DNA from 3 places in the Pseudoalteromonas sp. JB197 genome. Region 1 is predicted to be linked to each of the others. Evidence: predicted binding sites of a transcription regulator. Region 1 holds the regulator's gene; each other region holds the start of a gene.
What was found. The regulator MetJ, encoded in region 1, represses methionine synthesis genes. The targets are predictions, from matches to a motif close to TAGACGTCTAGACGTCTA.
Positions count from the first base shown of each region.

Region 2: metA (homoserine O-succinyltransferase) is a predicted target of MetJ. The motif match lies at 2,177-2,194, and genes of this name have one in related genera.
Region 3: metK (methionine adenosyltransferase) is a predicted target of MetJ. The motif match lies at 3,679-3,696, and genes of this name have one in related genera.

Region 1 covers NZ_NRGZ01000001.1:3,225,544-3,230,513, reverse strand. The annotation lists gene metB (cystathionine gamma-synthase) at 1-1,074, opposite strand, end outside; gene metJ (met regulon transcriptional regulator MetJ) at 1,274-1,594, shown strand; gene CIK86_RS15060 (malic enzyme-like NAD(P)-binding protein) at 1,693-2,934, opposite strand; gene rpmE (50S ribosomal protein L31) at 3,479-3,694, opposite strand; gene priA (primosomal protein N') at 3,951-4,970, shown strand, end outside.
Region 2 covers NZ_NRGZ01000001.1:501,967-506,936, reverse strand. The annotation lists gene metH (methionine synthase) at 1-74, opposite strand, end outside; gene CIK86_RS02360 (homocysteine S-methyltransferase family protein) at 87-1,166, opposite strand; gene metA (homoserine O-succinyltransferase) at 1,156-2,103, opposite strand; gene ettA (energy-dependent translational throttle protein EttA) at 2,343-4,016, shown strand; gene CIK86_RS02345 (histone deacetylase) at 4,103-4,970, shown strand, end outside.
Region 3 covers NZ_NRGZ01000001.1:2,078,097-2,083,066, forward strand. The annotation lists gene CIK86_RS09835 (divalent metal cation transporter) at 1-292, opposite strand, end outside; gene raiA (ribosome-associated translation inhibitor RaiA) at 445-801, opposite strand; gene CIK86_RS09845 (pyrimidine/purine nucleoside phosphorylase) at 1,003-1,317, opposite strand; gene tkt (transketolase) at 1,503-3,494, opposite strand; gene metK (methionine adenosyltransferase) at 3,798-4,949, shown strand.

The sequences.
Region 1 (4,970 bases):
CGTATCGCCAACGCCAGCGGCTAAACGAGCCTCGGCTTCCATTCCTGCATGCGTCATTGTTGCTGGGTGGCATATTAAGCTCTCTACGCCACCTAAAGATTCAGCTAAGCTAAATGTTTTAAGGTTTGTTAAAAATGCAGCTGCGTCATTTACATCACCTTTAATGTCAAAACTAACCATGCCACCAAAACCAAGTTGCTGTGCTTTAGCCAATTCATGTTGTGGATGCGACTCTAGCCCCGGGTAATATACTTGGCTAACAAATTTTGAGCTTTCAAGGTACTTAGCAATAGCTAGGGCATTTTCTTGATGCTGCCGTAAGCGTACATTTAAAGTACGCAAGCCACGCAAAGTTAAGTAACTATCAAACGGTGCCCCCGTTATACCAATATTATTTGCCCACCAAGCCAGTTCTTCACCTAGTTCGTCAGTTGCAGCAATAACCGCACCGCCAACCACGTCTGAGTGGCCATTTATGTACTTAGTGGTTGAGTGCACCACAATATCAACGCCAAATTTAATCGGGTTTTGTAATGCAGGCGATAAAAAAGTGTTATCTGCGGCTACCAAAGCACCGCATTGTTTCGCAATATCGGTTACTGCTTTAATATCAGTTAAACGTAAAATAGGGTTACTAGGGGTTTCTATCCAAATTAACTTAGGTTTGATTACTAAAATTTGCTGCAAACTTTCTGGTTTAGTTAAATCTAACACTTCGAGTTTTAATAGGCCGCGCTTTTGTAATGAGGTAAATAAGCGATAGCTGCCGCCATAACAATCATGGGGGATCACTAACGTATCGTCACTATTAAGCAGCTGAGTGGCTAAATGTACGGCAGCCATTCCTGTTGCAGTAATAATGCCGCGAGCACCACCTTCGAGTTCGCTGAGTGCTTGGGCTAAAGTATCACGATTTGGATTACCACTGCGGCCATAGTCATATTGACGTTTTGTATCAAAGTCGGCAAACGAATAAGTGGTTGATAAATACAGCGGAGGCACAACCGCGCCATGGTGCTTATCAGCATCGACACCACTTCGAACTGCAATTGTCGCTTTATTTTTTTCACTCATATTTATTACCTGTTTTATTTAGATGTTTAGACGTCTAAAACAGTAATTCATTCAACTTAAGAAGTCAAAACATTTAAACACCTAGCCATCTGTGCAACAAGTATTTGACTAATTTGTTTAAATCGATAGAATTTCACGCATATTCGCGCTATTTTTTAGTAGGGTGAGCAATTAATAATCTGAGGCAACGATACATCTTATGGCAAAATGGAATGGCGAGTATATTCACCCATACGCAGAACACGGGAAAAAATCAGAGCAAGTTAAAAAGATCACCGTTTCGATCCCGCTAAATGTATTAAAAGTACTAACCGATGAACGCACCCGTAGGCAAATTAATAACTTACGCCATGCAACTAATAGCGAGCTATTATGTGAAGCATTTTTGCATGCGTTTACTGGGCAACCGTTACCTAACGATGATGATTTACGTAAAGATAACGCCGAAAAAGTGCCTGAAGAAGTGAAAAAAATAATGCAAGAAATGGGCTTAGAAGTTCCTGTTTTAAACGAAGACTAAACAGCGGCTTTTAAACAAAAAAACCTCAGCCATGCTGAGGTTTTTTTATGGCTATAAATTACACTGAAGTAACTTAATACCGAGCAACATAATGCTGCTTATTCCATATAGTTTGCTGGCAGCTCTATTTGCGCTACGCCTGAAGCAATGGCTGCTAATGCAACTGCTTTAGCAATACGCGGCAATAAACGCGGGTCCATAGGCTTAGGAATAATATACTCTGCACCAAACGCTAGCTTATCTACACCGGCAGCTTTTAGTACTTCTGGTGGAACCGGCTCTTTGGCAATACTACGAATAGCTTCAACTGCTGCAATTTTCATTTCATCGTTAATTTCACTGGCACGCACATCAAGTGCACCACGGAAAATAAACGGAAAACACAACACGTTATTAACTTGGTTAGGGTAATCTGAGCGCCCTGTTGCCATAATTAAATCGCTTCGTGCGCCGTGTGCCAGTGCCGGATCAATCTCAGGGTCTGGGTTCGAACAAGCAAATACGACTGGCTTTGCTGCCATTAATTTTAAATCATCGGCCGATAATAAGTTAGGGCCCGATACACCAACAAATACGTCAGCATCTTCAATTACATCTTGTAATGTACGCTTATCGGTATTGTTAGCAAATAACTGTTTGTACTCGTTTAAATCATCACGGCGAGTGTGAATAACACCTTTACGATCAAGCATATAAATATGTTCACGCAGTGCACCACACTTAATTAATAACTCCATACAAGCAATCGCTGCAGCGCCGGCACCTAAACATACAATAACTGCATCTTCAATATCTTTGCCTTGCACTTCCAGCGCATTTATCATGCCTGCAGCCGTTACAATAGCCGTGCCGTGCTGATCATCATGAAAAACAGGAATACTACAGCGTTCAATAAGCGCCTTTTCAATTTCAAAACACTCTGGTGCTTTAATATCTTCAAGGTTAATACCGCCAAAAGTATCAGCAATATTAGCCACAGTATTTATAAAGTCTTCGGTGGTGCGGTGTTTTACTTCAATATCAATTGAGTCAATGCCTGCAAAACGTTTAAACAACAACGCCTTGCCTTCCATTACCGGTTTTGACGCTAAAGGCCCTAAATTTCCTAAACCTAAAATAGCAGTACCATTGGTGATCACTGCAACCAAATTACCTTTACCTGTGTACTTATAGGCATTTACAGGGTCAGCAGCAATTTCACGCACCGGCTCAGCTACACCGGGGCTATAAGCTAAAGCGAGATCATGAGCCGTTTCTGCAGGCTTGGTTAGCTCAATGCTGATTTTACCTGGAACGGGGTGAGAGTGATAATGTAGTGCTTGTTCACGAAAGTCCGACATAACGCGATTATATCCTGCAATTTAAGTTAAAGTGAGAGGGAGTAAAGCGACACTTAACATGCCTTAAAGTACGATACCCTTATTATTTTTAAATTCCAAGCAATATCAGGTCTATCCTGTTATATGCTAGATCTGTTAATTTTAAGCGAATTTTCAGCAACTTCGATAAAAACATCGCTACTTTTCATAAATATAAATTGTGCTAAAAGGCACTTTTCAAGCTTATTTTAGTTAAAAGTATTATTCACAAAACAGCGTTTTTAAAATGTGAATAAAATCAGCTAAAAGCGATTATTTATTCTGCTTTAACAACACATAGCTTCATGTTGGCTACTTTTAGAAACCGAGTTTAAAATTAAGCTATTAAAAATATAGAGAATATTAGGTCATTTGTCTGCAAAGGTTTATGCATACCGAGAATAAGAACAGGAAATAGTTATGCAAAAGCAATAAACTTAAAACTAGCGAGGTTAGGGGGAAGTTAGAGGATTTTTAGGCATAAAAAAAGCATCCTAAGATGCTTTTTTTAACTAAATAGCAATAATTACTTTTTGCTACCAAGTGCACCGAAACGCTTGTTGAAACGATCAACACGTCCGCCAGTGTCTAAAATCTTTTGCTTACCAGTGTAAAACGGGTGACACGCAGAACAAACGTCTAGGTGAATATTTTTACACAGAGTAGAGCTAGTTTCGAATTCGTTTCCACATGAACAAGTTGCAGAAATTACTTCGTACTTAGGGTGAATACCTTCTTTCATAGAAACCTCTAGTTAAGGCCGCATCGCTCTCCAAACCCGGAGTCTGGCACCATACGTCGTTAAAACAAATTTATTGGTGGCGGATTTTATCCAACAACCATCAAGCACACAAGCATTAATTAGTATTTTTGCTAAAAAAACAACCATTTTGAGTAAACAAGGTTATTTGGTAGTAGGTTTTTAGCTGTATTTTTAGTACATTAGGGCCAAGTATTAGCACGCCCTCCCCCATTATTTTTTTAACAGTTGAGTTACTATGTATTTTGTTGAAGTTGCTATAAAAGTTCCACTACCGCGCACCTTTGATTATAAAGTAGATAGCCAGCTTGGTGAAGCTTCTGCGCCATTAAAACCCGGAATGCGGGTGTTAGTACCCTTTGGTAATCAACGTAAAGTAGCCGTGGTTTTAGCGCTTAAAACAACAACCGAAGTGCCTGAAAACAAAATAAAGGCAATTTTTGAAATTATCGACGATACGCCAATTTTATCTGCAGAGCACATAGAGTTACTGCGCTTTACTGCCCGTTATTATTGCTACCCGCTGGGTGAAACCATTCATATTGCATTGCCAAGCGCACTACGCCAAGGCGAATCGCCTGATAAAACCAGCATTAATATGGTAGCCCTAACGGAAAAAGGCGCGCTGCTGCCGTCATTAAAAGCTAAAACTCAACTTAATTTACTAAAGCAGCTATCGCAATCAGGCAAGTCGTCATTAACCGAGTTAAAAGCTTTGGGCTTTAGTAAAAAAACCATTGATAGCTTAATAGATAAAGCACTCATAACACAGTCAATTGAGCATGATAACCACTGGCAAAGTGTAGCCCCAACAGTGGGTAGCAAACCAACACTTAACAAAGAGCAAGCGGTTGCCTGCACCACAATTAATCAAAGCAGCGGTTTTAGCAGCTTTTTATTAGAAGGTGTAACCGGTAGCGGCAAAACAGAAGTGTACTTACAATGTTTAGAAGAAGTACTAAAGCGCGGCGAACAAGCACTAGTATTAGTGCCCGAAATAGGCTTAACCCCGCAAACCGTTAACCGCTTTCGCCGCCGCTTTCCCGACACCCCCATTATGCTTTGGCATTCAGCTTTAACCGATAATGAACGTTTACAAACCTGGCGTTTTTGCGAAAAAGCCAGCTGCGCCATAGTAATAGGCACACGTTCGAGTATTTTTCTGCCATTTTTAAAGCTCGGCATGATAGTGGTTGATGAAGAACATGACTCGTCTTTTAAACAGCAAGACACGCTGCGCTACCATGCCCGTGATTTA
Region 2 (4,970 bases), 2.7 Mb from region 1:
CGTTTAAACATGGCGGAGCCGGTTACATTGGTACGTTCGCCGACATTAGTAAATACTGCTATTTTTTGAGTCATGTTGGCGGCTCCTTAATTTAAGTTACAGGCTTCGAGGCCCGATAAACGCATGCGTACTTCAATTTCTGGCAACTGGCGTGGTTTAACGCCTTCAAGCCCTTTTGCAAAGGCGCGAATATGCGCAGGTGTGGTGCCGCAGCAACCACCTACAATATTAATAAAGCCCGACTTACCCCAATCAATAATTTCGGTTGCCATTTCTTTTGCTTCTAGGTCGTAGCCACCAAATTCGTTAGGCAAGCCTGCATTGGGATGCACTGAGGTAAAGGTTTCGCATACACGCGACAACTCTTGCACATATTGGCGCAGTAAATCTGGGCCTAAGGCGCAGTTAAGGCCTATAGAAAGCGGTTTAATATGGCGAATAGAGTTATAAAAGGCTTCGGTAGTTTGCCCCGAAAGCGTACGCCCTGAGGCATCGGTAATAGTGCCGGAGATCATAACTGGTAATGTGCGCCCTGCTTGCTCAAACGCTTCCTCTACTGCAAACGATGCAGCTTTAGCATTGAGGGTATCGAATATGGTTTCGATTAAAATAATATCGGCGCCACCTTCCATCAGTGCCAAGGTCGATTCTACATAGGCAGTAACTAAACGATCAAAGGTAACATTACGATAGCCCGGATCGTTTACATCTGGCGATAGTGAACAAGTTTTTGATGTTGGCCCAAGTACGCCCGCTACATAACGTGGTTTTTCGGGTGTTTTAGCACTAAACTCATCGCAAAGTAGCCGTGCCAATTTTGCCGACTCTAGGTTTATTTCACGGCTTAAATTAGCCATGTCGTAATCTTCCATCGAAATGGTGGTGGAGTTAAAGGTATTGGTTTCGATAATATCGGCACCGGCAGCTAAAAAGCTACGATGAATATCGGTAATTATTTTAGGCTGCGTAAGGCTTAGTAAATCGTTATTACCGCGAATAAGTACATGCCAATCTTTAAAGCGCTCACCGCGATAGTCTTGCTCTTCTAATTGGTGTGCTTGGATCATAGTGCCCATAGCGCCGTCTAAAATTAAAATTCGCTCTTTTAACGCTGCACTTAGTTCGTCGTGCTTATTTTGGTCATTATTAAGAGGGTTATTCGGCATAGTTGTTAGTCCTTACGTCTTGGCTAACTAAATTAATATCATAGGGTGTAGTTTGGTACACGTAATAATTTAACCAGTTCGAAAAAAGTAAAAAAGCATGGCTTTGCCACGTTTTTGAAGGTTGTTTAGTTGCATCGTCATCTGGAAAGTAATTTTCGGGCTTGGGCGCATTGTCGCTTTTTTCGCAATCGCGTTGGTATTCAGCTTTTAACGAGTCGGCGTCATACTCTGGGTGGCCGGTAATAAACACTTGGCTGCCCGACTTATTTTTAACTAAGTAAGCACCTACTTTCTCAGAACCCGCTAGCACGACTAGTTCATTGCAAGCATTTATTTTATTTACATCTACATGGCCATAACGCGAATGCGGTACTAAAAAGGTGTCGTCAAAGCCGCGCGTTAACGCCCCATGTTCAAAATAACATTGGTGCGTAAATACGCCGCACAGTTTATCGGTTTTTAAATCGCGCTTTATTTTATAATGATGATAAAGCGCTGCATGCGCTGCCCAACACGAAAAAAGTGTAGACGTAACATGCTGCTCAGCCCAATCTAAAATTGCGGTAAACTCATCCCAATAAGCTACATCCTGGTACTCTAAATGCGCTAGCGGCGCGCCGGTAACTATTAATGCATCGTAGTTATTGTTTTTTACTTCTGAAAAATAACGATAAAAGGTGTCTAGGTGCTGCTCTGAATTACTGCTACTGCGATGAGTGTCAAGACGCAGTAGTTCTACATTTACTTGCAAGGGCGAATTGGCAAGCAAACGAATAAACTGTACTTCGGTTTCAACTTTATTAGGCATTAAATTAAGAATAGCCAAACGCATGGGGCGAATTTCTTGCGTTTTTGCACGAGTTTGTGGCATTACAAATACGTTTTCTTGGCGCAGGCGAGCAATAGCTGGTAGCTCGTCTTTTACTGTAATTGGCATCCTTTTACTCCTATTCATCAAAACCGAAAACTTATTATGAACAGATAAGAAAAAATATCAACCAATAGATGGATAGATGTCTAAATATCCAAATGAAATTTTTTCATCCTATTTTATAATCGTTTTTGTGCACTTTATAGTTTGTTTGTCGGTTTAAAATTGGCCATTCGTTGACTGCCTTACCCGTCAACCACTACAATACAGCATTGAAATTTTTATTATTATTGAAGGCTTCTTCTATGGTTTTACCTGATAAATTTATATTCTCGATGAGTCGAGTTTCTAAGGTTGTGCCACCTAAGCGCACTATCTTAAAAGACATCTCGTTACACTTTTTCCCGGGCGCTAAAATTGGTGTGCTTGGTTTAAACGGCTCTGGTAAATCAACATTGCTACGTATTATGGCCGGTGTTGACCAAGACTTTGAAGGTGATGCCTTTCCACAACCAGGCACTAAAATTGGTTACTTACCGCAAGAACCTGTTTTAGACGAAAGCAAAACCGTACGCGAAATCGTTGAGCAAGCTGTTGGCGAAGTTAAATACGCGCTTAAACGCCTTGACGAAGTGTATAACGAATACGCCATGGAAGACGCTGACTTTGACGCACTTGCAAAAGAGCAAGGCGAGCTTGAAGCGGTTATTCAAGCGCACGATGGTCACAACATAGACAACGTTTTAGAGCGCGCTGCCGATGCACTACGTTTACCTGAGTGGGATGCTAAAATTGAGCACCTTTCGGGTGGTGAGCGCCGCCGTGTTGCTATATGCCGACTGTTACTTGAAAAACCAGACATGCTTATTCTCGATGAGCCAACTAACCACTTAGACGCTGAGTCGGTTGCCTGGTTAGAGCGCTTCTTACACGATTACGAAGGCACAGTTGTGGCGGTAACGCATGACCGTTACTTCCTAGATAATGTAGCAGGTTGGATTTTAGAGCTTGACCGTGGTGAAGGTATTCCATGGGAAGGTAACTACTCTTCGTGGTTAGAGCAAAAAGATGCGCGCCTACAACAAGAGCAAAAATCTGAAAAAGCACGTCAAAAGTCAATTGCACAAGAGCTTGAATGGGTTCGTTCAAACCCTAAAGGCCGCCAAGCTAAGTCAAAAGCACGTATGGCGCAGTTTACCGAAATGCAGCAGTCTGATTATCAAAAACGTAACGAAACTAACGAAATGTTTATTCCGCCTGGCCCACGTTTAGGGGATCAAGTGCTTGAAATAACTAACTTACGTAAAAGCTTTGGCGACCGTGTATTAATCGACGATTTAAGCTTTAGCATGCCAAAAGGTGCCATTGTGGGCATTATTGGTGCTAACGGCGCGGGTAAATCAACACTGTTTAAAATGATCAGCGGCGAGCAACAGCAAGACAGCGGCAACATCACCATAGGTGAAAGCGTACACATTGCAACGGTTGATCAGTTCCGTGACGGTATGGACGAAAGCAAAACTGTTTTCCAAGAAATATCAGACGGGCAAGACGTACTTAAAATTGGTAATTTTGAGTTCCCAAGCCGTGCTTACGTTAGCCGTTTTAACTTTAAAGGTAACGATCAGCAAAAATTTGTTAAAGACCTATCGGGTGGTGAACGTAACCGTTTACACCTTGCTAAGTTATTAAAAGCTGGCGGTAACGTGTTACTACTCGATGAGCCAACTAACGACTTGGACGTTGAAACACTACGTGCACTAGAAAACGCTATTTTAGAGTTTCCTGGTTGTGTAATGTGTATATCGCATGACCGTTGGTTCCTTGACCGTATTGCTACACATATTTTAGATTACCGCGACGAAGGCCAAATTAACTTCTTTGATGGTAACTACACTGAATACGAAGAGTGGCTTAAAAAGACGTTAGGTGCTGAGGCAACTCAACCTAAGCGTATTAAGTACAAAAAGATTGGTTAATAGCTAATTTTAAGCTCTAGGCAATAATTAAGCCCTGCATTTATGTAGGGCTTTTGTTTTATAACTATAACTACAAATAGAATTTTATGACCCTAAATCCTCACTTGCCGTTAGTTTATCATCCTAATTACTCGTTTAGCTTTGATCCTAAACATCGCTTTGTAATGAGTAAATTTGCACATTTATACCAGCACGTTAAGCAGTTAGGATTAGTTGGCGATAACTTAGTACAGCCGTTATTAGGTACGCCAGAGGCACTAGAATTAGTACACTGCGAAAACTATATTCACGACCTATATCATAATCAATTAGACGAAAAAGCCATGCGCCGTATTGGTCTACCTTGGTCAAAAGAGCTAATGGCGCGTACCTTTACAGCCCCACAAGGTACACTACAAACCGCTCGCTTAGCCCTTAAACACGGTATGGCATGCCATTTAGCAGGCGGTACACACCACGCGCATACTGATTTTGGCTCAGGCTATTGCATGGTTAACGACTTGGCTTTTACTACGCAAACACTAATTGAGTCGGGTGAGGTTACTAATGTACTTATTTTTGATTTAGACGTACATCAAGGCGATGGCACCGCGGCCATGCTGCAACATCAGCCTTATGCGTATACCTGCTCGATTCATTGCGAAAAAAACTTTCCGTTTCGAAAATCCCCTAGCGATTTAGATATTGGCTTAACTAACAATATGCAAGATGCTGAGTATTTAGGCATAGTTGACGACACCCTGCAATTTTTGCTCAAAGAGCTAAACCCCGATTTAGTGCTGTACGATGCGGGAGTTGATGTGTGGCAACAAGACGGTTTAGGCAAACTCGATATTAGCTGGCAAGGTATAGAGCAGCGCGATCATCTCGTACTTAAACGCTGCCTTGAGCACAACACTCCGGTAGCTACGGTTATTGGCGGCGGTTACGACAGAGATCACCAGCGTTTAGCTC
Region 3 (4,970 bases), 1.1 Mb from region 1:
TAGCAGCAACAACATTTAGGACAATGAAGCTGTAAAAATAAAATGGCCCTTTGCTTTTATAACCCTCTACTAGGCTATTTTTGGTAGCGAGTGTGTACTCCATGCCAAAGCGAAAAAATGGGTACTTTAAAACGTTTACTACTAAAATAAGCCAAAATAATTGCCAGCCAAATATGGCTCCCGCTTGGGTTGATGCCACTAAATGTGAACCACCAATTGCAGCGGTTGCCATTAGAATTCCCGGCCCCAATGCATTTAAGCGAGTTTGCCAATTTGATACTACAGAGCGCATGTGTGTACTTACTGTTTATTTATAATAATGAATAAATTACAGAGTTTTAACGCAAAATGAAAGCTGAAAAGTATTAATAAATGAGGGGGTAAAACGAAGCTAATAAATAATGGTTTTAGGCCCTAAAAGTTAGGGCCTAAACTCTAAAAACGTTAACGAAGATCCATCTCTTGGATGATTTCGTGTGCAATTTCTGGGGTTGTTATTTCTGGTTTTTCATGCAAATTAGCTTTAATTTGCCCTTTGCGATGTTTTAGTGACGTATCTAGTTTTTTTGCGGCACTACTAATTGCTGGATACAGCACTTCGTTTTCGCCCTTAACCGATATACGTGCACCTTCGTAAATAGTGCTAATTTCCGCTTGAAGCTTGTTGTGAACTTTAGAAAGAATAATGTCGAGCGCGATCAAAGATGGAAAGTGATTCGCTATTTTTGAAAACTTTTCGTTTACGTGTTCTCTAATTGAATCAGTAACGTCAACATGGTGACCTGTAAGATTAATTTTCATTTTATATCCTTTTATGTGTTACTTCATAGTTAGTATTGGGGGCAATATGAATTAACACAAGGAGAAATGTAACTATTTAAGCAAATATTTGTTAGTAAAGCTGATTTAGATCACTCACTGAGCATTAAACATGCAAAAGCCCGCATTATACGGGCTCTTTAAGCGGTTAAATAACATACTAACCGCGTTGTATTTGTGCTATTAATCTATGTATGAACAGCAATAATCAGCAAAATCGCTTACTTTTACCTTAAAGCTTACGTTTGCATCAACATTAAATGATTCGCCCGCATTAAATGTTTTCCACTCGCTTTCACCTGGCAATAAAATATCCCACTGCCCTGCTAATAATTCCATACATTCTTTTTGGTTAGTGTCGAACACAAACTCACCTGGTTGCATAAAGCCTAATGTTTTTGCTTCACCACTGCCTAATAAAACAGTTCGGCTTGACACTTTGCCATCAAAATACACATTGGCTTTTTTAATTACACTAACATTTTCGAACTTTGACATATTTAGCTCCTGCTAATAATTTAAGATTTTTATTTATAAATTTTATCGCACTACCTTGCCTGATAGCTTACTTTCTTGCAAGGAAAGCAGTATTGCTTTAAGTGAAGTTGTTTCATATTCGTGCATAAAAAAACCCGCAACATATGCGGGTTTTTCAATTGCTTACTTTATTTAATCAAAGGCGATTAAAAAAGTTCGTTTGCTTTGTTTACTATGTTCTCAACAGTAAAGCCAAAGTGCTCAAACAGCTCACCTGCAGGCGCTGACTCACCAAAGGTAGTCATACCTACCACTGCGCCATTTAGGCCAACGTACTTGTACCAGTAATCAGCAATACCTGCTTCTACTGCTACGCGGCGTGAAACAGATGCTGGCAATACGCTTTCTTTGTATGCTGCGCTTTGCGTTTCAAAAACATCAGTACACGGCATAGATACAACACGTACCTTTTTACCTTGCTTGCGTAGTTCGCTTGCAGAATCTTGTGCTAGTTGCACTTCAGAACCCGTTGCAATGAAAATAAGCTCTGGATTGCCGTCGCAGCTAAGGATGTAACCACCCTTTTTAACGTCGCTCAGTTGCTGTGCGTTACGTGCTTGTTGCTCTAAACCTTGGCGAGTAAAGATTAGTGATGTAGGACCGTCTTTACGCTCAATAGCTTGTTGCCATGCAATTGCCGACTCCACTTGGTCACATGGACGCCAGTTGTATAAGTTAGGCGTTAAACGCATGCTTGCAATTTGCTCTACTGGTTGGTGAGTTGGACCATCTTCACCTAAACCAATTGAATCGTGCGTGTATACAAAAATGCTTGGTTGCTTCATTAATGCAGCCATACGTACGGCATTTTTTGCATATTCAACAAACATTAAGAACGTAGCACCGTAAGGAATAAAGCCTTTATGCAGCGCAATACCATTCATAATTGCCGACATACCAAACTCACGTACACCGTAATAAATGTAGTTACCGCTTGCATCGTCGCGTGTTAAGCCTTTAGAGCCATCCCAAATTGTTAGGTTTGAGCCAGCTAAATCGGCAGAGCCACCCATAAACTCTGGTAATATCGGGCCAAATGCGTTTAATGCATTTTGCGACGCTTTACGCGATGCAGGGTTTGCAGGGTTTGCTTGCAGCTCTTCAATGTACGCTTGAGATTTTGCAGCCCAATCGCCTGGCAGTTCGTTGTTAATACGACGCTTGTATTCTGACGCTAGCTCTGGGTATGCTTTTGCGTATGCTGCAAATTTTTCGTCCCAGCTTGATTCAAGCTGTTGGCCTTTTTCTTTGCTATCCCATTGTGCATAAATGTCTGCAGGGATTTCGAATGCATCGCCAGTCCAACCTAAAAATTCGCGAGACGCTTTAATTTCGTCCTCACCTAGTGGTGCACCATGGCAGTCGTGGCTACCCGACTTATTAGGTGAGCCGTAACCAATAATTGTTTTACAACAAATTAGTGATGGCTTATCGGTAACACTTTTAGCTTCTGCGATTGCAGCACTTATAGCATCGCTGTCGTGGCCATCAACACCGCTAATTACATGCCAACCGTATGCTTTAAAGCGAGCTGGCGTATCATCGGTAAACCAACCTTCTACTTCGCCATCGATTGAAATGCCGTTGTCATCCCAAAATGCAACAAGTTTACCTAGGCCTAATGTGCCTGCAAGTGAACCTGCTTCATGAGAAATACCTTCCATTAAGCAGCCGTCGCCCATAAATGCATAGGTAAAGTGATCAACAATATCGTGACCTTCACGGTTAAACTGTGCAGCTAGCGCTTTTTCGGCAATTGCCATACCTACTGCGTTAGTGATCCCTTGACCTAATGGGCCCGTAGTAGTTTCGATTCCTGGTGCATAACCGTACTCTGGGTGACCAGGTGTTTTTGAATGCATTTGACGGAAGTTTTTAATTTCGTCTAACGGTAAATCATAACCAGTTAAATGTAATAAAGAATAAATAAGCATTGAACCGTGGCCGTTCGATAATATAAAGCGATCTCGGTCAGCCCACTCTGGGTTTGTTGGGTTATGTTTTAGATAATCGCGCCATAATACTTCTGCGATATCTGCCATGCCCATAGGGGCTCCAGGATGACCAGATTTGGCCTTTTGTACTGCGTCCATTGACAAGACACGAATAGCATTTGCAAGTTCTTTGCGAGATGGCATGAATTCTCCTACCTTAATATATTTTTGCGCGGGTATTTATGTATTCGATTATGCCGCCGTATAACTTGGCGACTAGTGTATAGTCCATTCTTACTTATTGTAGGGGCGGTGTGCAATTAAAAACCCATAATAATAGGTCATTATGAATATTTTTTGAGACCGAAAAGTTATTAAATATTTTATTTAGACGTCTAGGCGTAAAAACACTATGCAAGGTGTTTTGTTTTCGATAAAATACGCCCCTTAATTTTTAAGCGCTAATACCGACGTTTGTGAAGCGCAATATTTGTGAGCAGAAATACAATGGCAAAACATTTATTTACTTCTGAATCTGTTTCTGAAGGTCATCCGGATAAAATCGCCGATCAAATCTCTGATGCGGTACTTGATGCTATCCTTGAGCAAGATTCTCATGCCCGAGTTGCGTGTGAAACTTACGTAAAAACCGGTATGGTTATGGTTGGTGGTGAAATCACTACTAGCGCATGGGTTGATATCGAAGAAATTACACGTAAAACAATTCGCGACATTGGCTACACTAATTCAGATATGGGTTTTGATGCAGATTCATGTGCAATTTTAAACACTATTGGTAAACAGTCTCCTGACATTAACCAAGGTGTTGACCGTACTAGCCCAGAAGAGCAAGGCGCTGGCGATCAAGGCTTAATGTTTGGTTACGCATGTAACGAAACTGAAGTACTAATGCCTGCTCCTATTACCTACTCACACCGTTTAGTGCAGCGCCAAGCACAGGTTCGTAAAAGCGGCGAGCTTAACTGGTTACGCCCAGATGCAAAATCACAAGTTACATTTGCATACGAAAACGGCAAGCCAGTAGGTATTGATGCTGTTGTACTTTCTACGCAGCACAGCGAAGATATTTCACAAAAAGATTTAATCGAAGCGGTGATGGAAACTATCATCAAGCCGGTACTTCCTGCTGAGCTAATTACTAGCGCGACTAAGTTTTTTATTAACCCAACAGGTCGCTTTGTAATTGGCGGGCCAATGGGCGATTGTGGCTTAACCGGTCGTAAAATCATTGTAGATACCTACGGCGGCATGGCTCGTCACGGTGGCGGTGCTTTCTCTGGTAAAGATCCATCAAAAGTTGACCGTAGTGCTGCCTATGCTGCACGTTATGTTGCTAAAAACATTGTTGCTGCTGGCCTTGCTGATAAGTGTGAGCTACAAGTATCGTACGCTATTGGTATTGCAGAGCCTACGTCTATAAGCGTAGAAACCTTTGGTACCAGCAAACTAGAAGAAAGCCGTTTAATTGAGCTTATTCGTGAGCACTTTGACTTGCGCCCTTACGGTTTAATTAAAATGCTTGATTTAGAGCGCCCTATCTACCTTCCAACGGCGGCTTACGGCCACTTTGGTCGTGAAGAGTTCCCTTGGGAGCGTACTGATAAAGCAGAAGCACTTCGCGCTGCTGCTGGCCTTTAAGCCAACATACTATTAAAAATA